3 regions of the Pseudomonas saudiphocaensis genome follow, and region 2 is predicted to be linked to each of the others. Evidence: predicted binding sites of a transcription regulator. Region 2 holds the regulator's gene; each other region holds the start of a gene.

Region 1 (3,272 bases), 3.3 Mb from region 2:
GAGGCCGGTGAGGATGTGGGGCTAGCCACCGTCTATCGGGTGCTCACCCAATTCGAATCCGCAGGCCTGGTGGTTCGCCACAACTTCGATGGAGGTCATGCGGTATTCGAGCTGGCCGATGGCGGCCATCATGACCACATGGTTTGTGTGGAGACGGGAGATGTTATCGAGTTCTTCGATGACGAGATCGAGAAGTTGCAGAAAGAGATTGTGACGCGCCACGGCTACGAGCTGGTGGACCACAATCTGGTGCTCTACGTACGCAAGAAGTCGGAATGATTTCGAGCTGATAGCAAAAAGGCGACCCAAGGGTCGCCTTTTTGTTGCCGCGTTCCTCAGGCCTGGGCGGACTCGATCATTTGGCGAGCGTGCGCCAGTGCTTGTTCTGTCAGGTCGACGCCGCCGAGCATCCGTGCGATCTCTTCGATGCGCTCGTCCTTCTGCAGCGTTGCAACTGCCGTATGGGTTTCATCTTTTCCGCGAGCCTTGTGCACGAATAGATGGTTGTGTCCCTGCGCGGCCACCTGCGGAAGGTGGGTGACGGTCAGAACCTGCCCCTGCTCACCGATGCGGCGCAGCAGCTGCCCAACCACCTCGGCCGTTGGGCCGCCGATTCCCACGTCGACTTCATCGAATACCAGGGTAGGTACGCGTGAGGTTTGTGCTGTGATCACCTGAATCGCGAGGCTGATGCGCGACAGCTCGCCGCCGGATGCGACCTTGGCCAAGGGGCGCAGTGGCTGGCCGGGGTTGGCGCTGACGAGAAACTCCACCTGCTCCAGGCCGAAGGGCATGTAGTCGCCTTCTGCGGCGGGCTTGAGCTGAACGCTGAATTTGCCACCTGGCATGCCCAGACGCTGGATTTCGCTCTCGACGGAGGCTGCCAGGGCAGTGGCGGCCTCCTGGCGGATTCTGCTCAGCTCCGAGGCCTTTTCTTCATAGTGGCGGCCATAGGCAGCCAGTTCTTCGCTCAGGCGCTCCAGGGCTTCATCGTCGGCATTCAGGCTTTCCAGCTCGTCGAGCAGACGCTGCTGCAGCGCTGGCAGCTCGGTGGGCTGTACGCGATGTTTGCGCGCCAGGGTGTAGATGGCATCCAGTCGTTCTTCGAGCATTTGCTGGCGTTCGGGGTCGGCATCGAAGTGGTCGACGAAGCGGTTTAGCTCGCCCATGGCTTCCTCGACCTGGATCCGGGCGCTGGCCAGCAGGCCCGCCGCCTCGGCCAGTGCGCCGGGTTGATTCTGGAACGCTGAGAGTCGTTGCAGGCTCCCGGTCAGGGCAGAGAGCACATTGCCGGCATCGCTTTCGCTGCACATGTCCATGACCTGGCGGCAGGCGCTGAGCAGTTGTTCTGCATTGGCCAGGTTGCGGTGTTCATCCTCCAGCTGTTCCTGCTCGTTCTCACCGAGGGCAAGATTCTCCAGTTCTTCCAACTGGTAGCTGAGCAGTTGATGGCGCGCACGCTGTTCATCGCTGCTGTTGCTCAGGCGTTCGAGGGTCTGGCGGGTCTGGCGCCAGCGCTGGGCAGCCAGCTGTACCTGGCGGGCGAGTTCCTGACTGCCGCTGTACTCATCGAGCAGTCGTCGATGGGTGTCGGTTTTGAGCAGGGATTGATGTTCGTGTTGGCTGTGGATGTCGATCAGCAGCTCGCCCAGCGCCTTGAGGTCGCTCTGCGGGCATGGAGTGCCGTTGATATAGCCCCGCGAGCGACCCTCGGCGGTGATAACGCGGCGCAGGATGCACGGGCCGTCGCTGTCCAGATCGCGTTCCGCGAGCCAGGCGCGGGCATCGGGAATGTCGTCCAGATCGAAGCTGGCGAGGATGTCGGCCTTGTCGGCGCCGATGCGGACTGCGCTGCTGTCGGCGCGGTCGCCCAGGGCGAGGCCGAGGGCGCCGAGCATGATCGACTTGCCCGCCCCGGTTTCACCGCTGATCACGCTCATGCCGCGCTGCAGTTCGAGATCGAGGTGTTCGACGATGGCAAAGTTGTGAACAGACAGATGAACCAGCATGTCAAAGCTCCGATAAGCTGAGGCTGGCTATTTATACAGTACTATTTGTGCCCGCTACAAGCAGTGGAATGCATGGAAATCGACTCGTTTCCCATCATTGGATGAGCGGGCTGTTCGGCCCATTTATTTGTGCGCTTGCCACATTCCCTCTTGAACCTGAATCTGCTGCCCCCATATAGCGGCACAAGCGCGGGCTCGACAGTCCGCTGAAGTCTTTATGAGGAGGATTGCATGGCTGACGAGCAGAACCTGGACAACCAGAACCCTGAAGAGAACGAAGAGCTTCAAGCTGAAGCGCCCGAAGATCTGGCTACGCGAGTAGCGTCTCTGGAAGAGCAGTTGGCGGCTGCCCAAGACCAGGCTCTGCGCACTGCGGCAGAGCTGCAGAACATCCGTCGCCGGGCTGAGCAGGATGTCGAGAAAGCACACAAGTTCGCCCTGGAAAAGTTCGCTGGCGATCTCTTGCCCGTGGCCGACAGCCTGGAGCGTGGTCTTGAGCTGTCGAGCCCGGATGACGGTGCGGTCAAGGCCGTGCGGGAGGGGCTGGAGCTGACGCTCAAACTGCTGCTCGACACCATGGCGCGCCACCAGCTGGCGCAGCTGGATCCGCAGGGTGAGCCCTTTAATCCCGAGCATCATCAGGCCATGGCGATGGAAGAAAGCACCCATGCTGAGCCAGGCAGTGTGCTCAAGGTGTTCCAGAAAGGTTATCTGCTTAACGGTCGTTTGCTGCGCCCAGCGATGGTGGTGGTCAGCAAGGCGCCTGCGCAAACTCCGCCTTCAATCGATGAGAAGGCTTGAATTCTTACGGCTGACCCCCATCTGGTAGCCAAGCGTTTTTGTGTTACCCGCAGCCGGTAAACAGGCGCGGATTTAATCCAAGATTTTCGGAGACAGACAAATGGGCAAAATCATCGGTATTGACCTGGGTACTACCAACTCTTGCGTTTCCATTCTGGAAAACGGCAAGTCCAAGGTCATCGAGAATGCCGAGGGCGGCCGTACCACGCCGTCCATCATCGCGTACGCCAACGATGGCGAGATTCTGGTCGGTCAGTCGGCCAAGCGTCAGGCAGTGACCAACCCGCACAACACTCTGTACGCGGTGAAGCGCCTCATCGGTCGCCGCTTTGAAGAGGATGTGGTGCAGAAAGACATCCAGCTGGTCCCCTACAAGATCGTCAAGGCCGACAACGGCGATGCCTGGGTGGAAGTCAACGGCCAGAAGATGGCACCACCGCAGATTTCTGCAGAAATCCTGAA
Region 2 (3,272 bases):
GAGCGTTGGCGTCGGGCAGCAGCAAGCTAATCAGGCCGACAAGTGCCAGAGCTGAACCCAGCGCCTGCAAGGGCGAAAGCCTTTCGCCTTTGAATATTCCCCACGCAATCATGCTCAGCTGAACTGCGGCGAACAGCAGCAGCGCCCCCGCGCCGGCATCAAGCTTTACATAGGCCCATGAAAAAGCTGCAGCATAGAGAAACAGCGCAAACGCCCCGGCCCAGCTGCCGGTGGGCTTGGAAGGTGCTCGCCGCAAACGCAGCAGCAGCCACAGGATGATCGCACCGGCCAGCAGGCGCAGCGCAGTAAAGCTAGCAGGGTCGATACCGGTATCACGCAACGCGACGCGGCAGAGCAACGAGTTGCCGGCAAAAGCCAGCATCGCCAAAGCGATCAGTAACAGGGTGCGAGCGGTCATTCGCGAAAAAAATCCTTGCAGGGGACCACCACACGGCGGTGTGGCGTTGTGATGCTAGCGCAGTCGCGAGAAGCCGCGCTGAATACTAAAGATTGTTGTCGGCTGCCGGTGATCCGGCAGAGCAGCAAATGCCACTGGTTTCTACCCGGTCGGCCAAGGGCTGTTTGCCGGGCAGTCGGCTGATACAATGCGCGCCTTTCACGGGGAGCAGACTCATGCCAACGTCTTTTCTGGAAATCGTCGAGCTACCCGACGGCAGCATAGTGCTGCGTCGTGCTGAAGACGAAGGGGTGCTGGTGACATTGGATTTTTCCGATGACGCAAAGGTGTTCCTGCAAGGGCAGCACGTTGAAATCGCCAAGGCGATGTTCACCGTAGGCGTGCAAATGGCCGGGCAGATGGCAGAGGGGGAGTTAGTGCAGGAAGAAGTAGCGCACGTTCTGCACTGATTACTGGAGCACTTAACTTAGAGCGCGAAACGCCGAGATTCTGAGAGCTGGCACATCCCTGTGCCGTGTTGCTCAGCTGCCCAGGCGTATATTCAGGCTTTGTGTACGGCCCAGCTCGGCAGCGGCGCTCAATTTCAACCGGCTGCTGCGGTCGAGCCTTGTAAACCAGGTGATCACCGTATGGCTGCAGCCTGACATCAGTGCCTTGCAAGCAAGATCCAGTGCGTTTTGGGGCTCGCATGCGGGCAGCAGCAGGATGCGGTCGCGATTGAGGCTGCTTTCACGCAGCCAGTTTTGGGATAGCGATGGGGGCGGTGCGATCAGGGTCAGCCAGCGGATATCTGCCGCTTCGCTGAGTTCGCGCAGAATGGGTGCGAGCAATAGGCGGCAATGCTCGTGGCTGCCACTCAGAGTCATCTCGCTGAGACGCTCCTGCGAAGCCTGAGCCGGAACCCGTGCGATATCCGCAAAAGGTGCCAGGTTGCGGGCGATGAGCCCTTCGAACAGGGAAAGTTGAGGGGGTGTGCTGGCCGTGGTTTGGTACTGCATAAACCTCTCCTTGGCAGGTCGCTTGCAACCTGCGCTGCCTATATTTTCAGCGGCGTATGACGCCGACGCTCAAACCTTCGATAACCAGTTCCTGCTGTTCCAAGTCGACCTCAATTGGGGCGAACTCGGGGTTTTCGGCCAATAGCCAGACTTTCTTTCCTTCGCGCTTGAAGCGCTTGACCGTCACTTCGTCGTCGATGCGTGCAACGACGATCTGACCGTTGCGGGCTTCGCGGGTGGTGTGTACGGCCAGCAGGTCGCCATCGTAGATCCCGACATCCTTCATGCTCATGCCGCGAACACGCAGCAGGTAGTCAGCGCTGGGATTGAAAAATGCGGGGTTGATCTGGCAGGACTCTTCGATATGTTGCTGAGCCAGGATGGGCGCGCCGGCGGCGACGCGACCAATGATTGGCAGGCCGCTTTCCTCTGTGGCCGGCTCAAAGCCTGGAATACGTATCCCGCGCGAGGCGCCGGGCGTCATCTCAATAGCGCCTTTCTTGTTCAGCGCTTTGAGGTGCTCTTCGGCGGCGTTTGGTGATTTGAAGCCCAGTTCCTGCGCAATCTCCGCGCGCGTCGGCGGGTAGCCATTTTCTTCCAGGCAGCGCTTGATGAAGGCTAGGATTTCCGACTGGCGTGGGGTCAGCTTGATCATGGCGGTCTCTGTTCTTTTATACAGTGACTGGGATTATATACAGTGATCTGGGCTTGGCAATCGTTCTTTCCGCGTTGTCTGTTGGCGGCTAATAGCCGCCGGTGACCGAATAGTCAGTTGACTTGTCAGCGCTTGAAACGTAAGTTTCAAACAGGTGTTTGTCTTTTGGAGGGGGCATGGCGCAGTCGGAAACAGTGGAGCGGATTCTTGATGCAGCGGAACAGCTGTTCGCGGAGAAAGGCTTCGCCGAGACATCGCTTCGCCTGATTACCAGCAAGGCCGGAGTCAATCTGGCGGCGGTCAACTATCACTTCGGCTCGAAGAAGGCGCTTATCCAGGCGGTTTTTTCGCGTTTCCTTGGTCCGTTCTGCGCGAGTCTGGAGCGTGAGCTGGATAGGCGCGAAGCACAGGCCGAGCGCAAAGAAAGCCTCGAAGAGCTATTGGAGATCCTGGTTGAGCAGGCGCTGGCGGTGAAGCCTCGCAGTGGCGACGACCTGTCCATCTTTATGCGTCTGTTGGGGCTGTCGTTCAGTCAGAGTCAGGGACACCTGCGCCGCTATCTGGACGACATGTACGGCAAGGTATTCCGCCGCTATATGATGCGAGTGCACGAGGCGGCACCTTCGATTCCTCCGATCGAACTCTTTTGGCGGGTACATTTCATGCTGGGTGCAGCGGCGTTCAGCATGTCCGGCATCAAGGCGCTGCGTGCCATTGCCGAGAATGATTTCGGGGCCAGGACTTCCATCGAACAGGTCATGCGGATGATGGTGCCGTTTCTGGCAGCAGGCATGCGTGCCGACTCGGGTGTGGATGACGAGGCGCTGGCTCAGGCGCATCCCATTGTGAGGCGCAATGCCCTGGCGATGACCCCCAAGGCTTGAGACGAGCAGACGATTTCTACGCCTTGCCAGGGTGCACGGGCAGGCATGGAGCGGTAAGCTGACGGCCATGCCCGATCTCGATCTGCTACATATATCCATCGCCGACCAACTGCTATACGGCTTCACTGCCGGCCAGCTGTGCGTACGTCTGCCAGTTTCCACTGCATTGAATGGCGCCGGAGAGCGCAACGGCTCCGGCTGCACGCCGCGTGGGCGCCATCGGGTGCGGGCACGGATTGGCGACGGTCTGCCTAGCGGTGCAGTGCTGCGCGGGCGCCGCTGGACCGGCGAAGTCTGGAGCTCCGAGCTGCATGCGC
Region 3 (3,272 bases), 3.2 Mb from region 2:
AAGTTGGACAGGCAATGCAGTTCAGCGTAACCACTCATGCGAACCAGCCGTGCAGTTGCAGTGGGCCTTGGCTGCCCACGTTGCGAAATGCCCAGCCACGCTGGCCGCTACGGGTCTGGATGAGGTAGTAGTCGCGGCGTATGTCGGCTCCGTCCCACCAGCCGCTCTCGATGCGCTCGGGGCCGGCGAGAATCTGCAGGCTGTTGTCGTGCAAGGGCCGCGGTTGAGCCAGTAACCATCCGGGGCGAGGCCCTGTGGCTGGTTGAAAGTTTGAGGGCAGTCCGGACCAGGCATGCTCCGGACGGTGATCGGCGCGGATGCCAAGGCCCTGCACGGCATCGTCACCCAAGCGGGCGCGCAAACGTTCATGGAGCCGCTCCCAGGGGAGGGATTGCTGGGGCCTTTCTTCGAAGAGCTGGCCGTGTGCCGGAGCGAAGCGCGGAAGCTCGCGGGCGATCAGGCGTACCGCCAATACCGGGGCCGGCAACTGCAATTGTTCGAGACGCCCACGGGTCAGCTCGAAGAGCATGTTGGCGTCACGCTCGGCGCTCAAGAGCCCGACCGGCACCTGGCTGTCGGGCATGGCCCGATGCTCCAGATGCAGAATGAAGCGTTGTACGCCGCTATCGCGCCCGGCCAGGTAGGCGGCCAGGTCCGAGGTCAAGCGCCGCATTGGAAACAACAGTGCCTGATGCGACTCGACCTCGAAATTCAACTCGATCCGCTGCTCAAAAACATCCGGTGGACGGTAAAAGTCCAGCGCTAACGGGCGTTGGCCGAGCAGTCGGTCCAGTTGCAGCAGAACCTCGGCAGGGAAACGCCGAGCAAGGCCGTCACGCGGTTGCTCGAGAATCCTGGCCAGATCTCGCAGGCCCATGCGGCTGAAGGCCGTGACTGCCTCTCGGGAAAAGCCCAGATGCTGCACCGACAACTGCTGGAGAGCCTGCTGCAGGAGCGCTCGGTCCGAGATGGCCAGGCCATCGTGAGCGTTGGCCAGAGCGCGTGCCGCGGCAGGGTTGGGGGCGGCGGTGATGCGATGACGAAAGCCCAGGGCGTTCAGCTCTTCACGTAGCCGTGCTTCAAAGCGGGGCCAGGGACCGAACAGATTGAGAGACGAATGCACTTCAAGGAGCAGGCAGCGAGGATAGTGCAGGCTGACCTGGGCACTGAAGCCATAGGCCCAGGCGGCGAGTAACTGTTGCCAGCGGTCGATGGCCGCCGGATCGTATTCGGCGGTGGCAAAGGCCCGCCCCAATGCCTGGGCGGCAATCAGGGACTGGCCGGATCGAAGGCCGATCGCGCGTGCCGCCGGGTTGACGGCTTGTACCACGCGCCTTTGTGCCGGCCCGGCGAGCAATGCCAGTGGCGTCTCCGTATCGGCGCGCTGGCGCAGCACGCCGTCCATGGCCAGCTGCGGAAACAGGATGCAAGTCCAGAGCATCGCAGCCTCAATGCCAGCTTTCGGCAGCCAGTGGAGTGGCGATGGGCCGTTCCGGTGCAATCCCGCCGCGGCACTTGAGAATGCGCAGCTGACGGGCATCCACAACCATGCGCAAGGCGGCGGGTGAAGCATTGGCCGCAGCATCCAGAGGGCGGTAGGCAAACGCCAATGTTCTACCGGTTTCGGCAGCGATTTGCAGACGGCGCAGGGCGCGGTCGTCCACCTGCCTGGGCCAGCACACCACGGCACCGCAGCACCCCGAGCGCAGGCATTGTTCGGTGGCCCACAGAGCGTCACGGCCAGCGGCCTGGATGATGCTCAGCTGGTGCAGATCCACTCCGGCGCCAAGCCAGGCATGGGGGTAGGGCAGGTAAGGCGGGCCTATCAACACGATTCGTTCACCTGCACGGCTCAACCGAGCCAGCGTCGGCCACAGCAGGCGAAGCTCACCGATGCCCGGGGCGGCAACGAGAATCTCGCTCAGCGCCGAATCCGGCCAGCCTCCTCCCGGTAAGGCCTTATCCAGCTCGGCATGCCCGGTTGGCTGTGAGGAGGCTGAATGTCCCGTCCCCTGACCACGCCAGATCTGACGCGAATCGAGCAGGCGCTCAATGGCTACAACAGAAGACATAGACGGTTCACTTGCACTGATACTGTATGGGTATACAGTATCAGGTTGTGACTTACGTAGGGTCAAGCCGAATCTGACGAAGCCCCTACAAGACCATTTGCAGTCTTCGAAGCAGGTCTAGGCGCGTTGTCAGCAGTGTGTGAGTACGCCGAGGCAAACCGCCGAGCGACGGCGATCCGGTTCGTCGCGGATGCTTTGAGTGCCAGGTGGACTCGGTCCTGTCTCGTGCCAAGTCAGATAATCATGCACGCTTGAAAGAGATCAGGGATTCGTTCCTCTGGTCAACGCCAAGGTTGCTTCATTTCCATTGCGTTTTCCCTCTCGGCAATGGAGCGAACGGTGTGTTCGGTCAATGTTCCCGGTTGGGTTCATCACTTTTGTCGATACGTGGTCAAACCCGGCGCCAGGCCGGGTTTGCTGTTGCAGTGGTCAGGCTTTATTCCACCGCCTTGACCATATCCTCGACGACCTTCTTGGCATCGCCGAAGACCATCATGGTCTTGTCCATGTAGAACAGTTCGTTGTCCAGACCCGCATAGCCGCTGGCCATGGAGCGCTTGTTGACGATCACCGTCTTGGCCTTGTACGCCTCGAGAATCGGCATGCCCGCGATCGGCGACTTCGGGTCGGTCTTGGCGGCCGGGTTGACCACATCGTTGGCGCCGAGCACCAGCACCACGTCGGCCTGGCCGAACTCGGAGTTGATGTCGTCCATCTCGAACACCTGCTCGTAAGGCACTTCGGCCTCGGCCAGCAGCACGTTCATATGGCCCGGCATCCGTCCGGCAACCGGGTGGATCGCATACTTCACGGTCACGCCCATGTGGGTCAGCTTTTCGGCCAGCTCCATCAGTGCGTGCTGCGCACGGGCCACCGCCAGGCCGTAGCCGGGGACGATGATCACGGTGTCGGCGTTGGTCAGCAGGAACGCGGCATCATCGCTGGAGCCGGATTTCACCGAGCGCGCTTCCTGGGCACCCGCCGGGCCGCCGGCATCGGCAGTGGCACCGAAGCCACCGAGGATGACGTTGAAGAACGAGCGGTTCATCGCCTTGCACATGATGTAGGAGAGGATCGCACCGGAAGAGCCGACCAGCGAACCGGCGATGATCAGCATCGAGTTGTTCAGCGAGAAGCCGATACCCGCCGCCGCCCAGCCCGAATAGCTGTTGAGCATCGACACCACCACCGGCATGTCCG

The links. The regulator LexA, encoded in region 2, represses DNA repair genes until DNA is damaged. The targets are predictions, from matches to a motif close to CTGTNTNNNNANACAG.
Region 1: recN (DNA repair protein RecN) is a predicted target of LexA. The motif match lies at 2,033-2,048, and genes of this name have one in related genera.
Region 3: imuA (translesion DNA synthesis-associated protein ImuA) is a predicted target of LexA. The motif match lies at 2,095-2,110, and genes of this name have one in related genera.

The regions. Positions count from the first base shown of each region.
Region 1 covers NZ_CCSF01000001.1:3,582,226-3,585,497, forward strand. Annotated here, with positions in the region: gene fur (ferric iron uptake transcriptional regulator) at 1-279, shown strand, start outside; gene recN (DNA repair protein RecN) at 336-2,009, opposite strand; gene grpE (nucleotide exchange factor GrpE) at 2,241-2,810, shown strand; gene dnaK (molecular chaperone DnaK) at 2,911-3,272, shown strand, end outside.
Region 2 covers NZ_CCSF01000001.1:326,298-329,569, forward strand. Annotated here, with positions in the region: gene BN1079_RS01620 (DMT family transporter) at 1-418, opposite strand, end outside; gene BN1079_RS01625 (hypothetical protein) at 634-867, shown strand; gene sulA (SOS-induced cell division inhibitor SulA) at 940-1,416, opposite strand; gene lexA (transcriptional repressor LexA) at 1,463-2,071, opposite strand; gene BN1079_RS01640 (TetR/AcrR family transcriptional regulator) at 2,248-2,955, shown strand; gene BN1079_RS01645 (L,D-transpeptidase) at 3,023-3,272, shown strand, end outside.
Region 3 covers NZ_CCSF01000001.1:3,513,979-3,517,250, forward strand. Annotated here, with positions in the region: gene BN1079_RS16385 (error-prone DNA polymerase) at 1-38, opposite strand, end outside; gene BN1079_RS16390 (Y-family DNA polymerase) at 35-1,441, opposite strand; gene imuA (translesion DNA synthesis-associated protein ImuA) at 1,449-2,072, opposite strand; gene BN1079_RS16400 (NAD(P)(+) transhydrogenase (Re/Si-specific) subunit beta) at 2,509-3,272, opposite strand, start outside.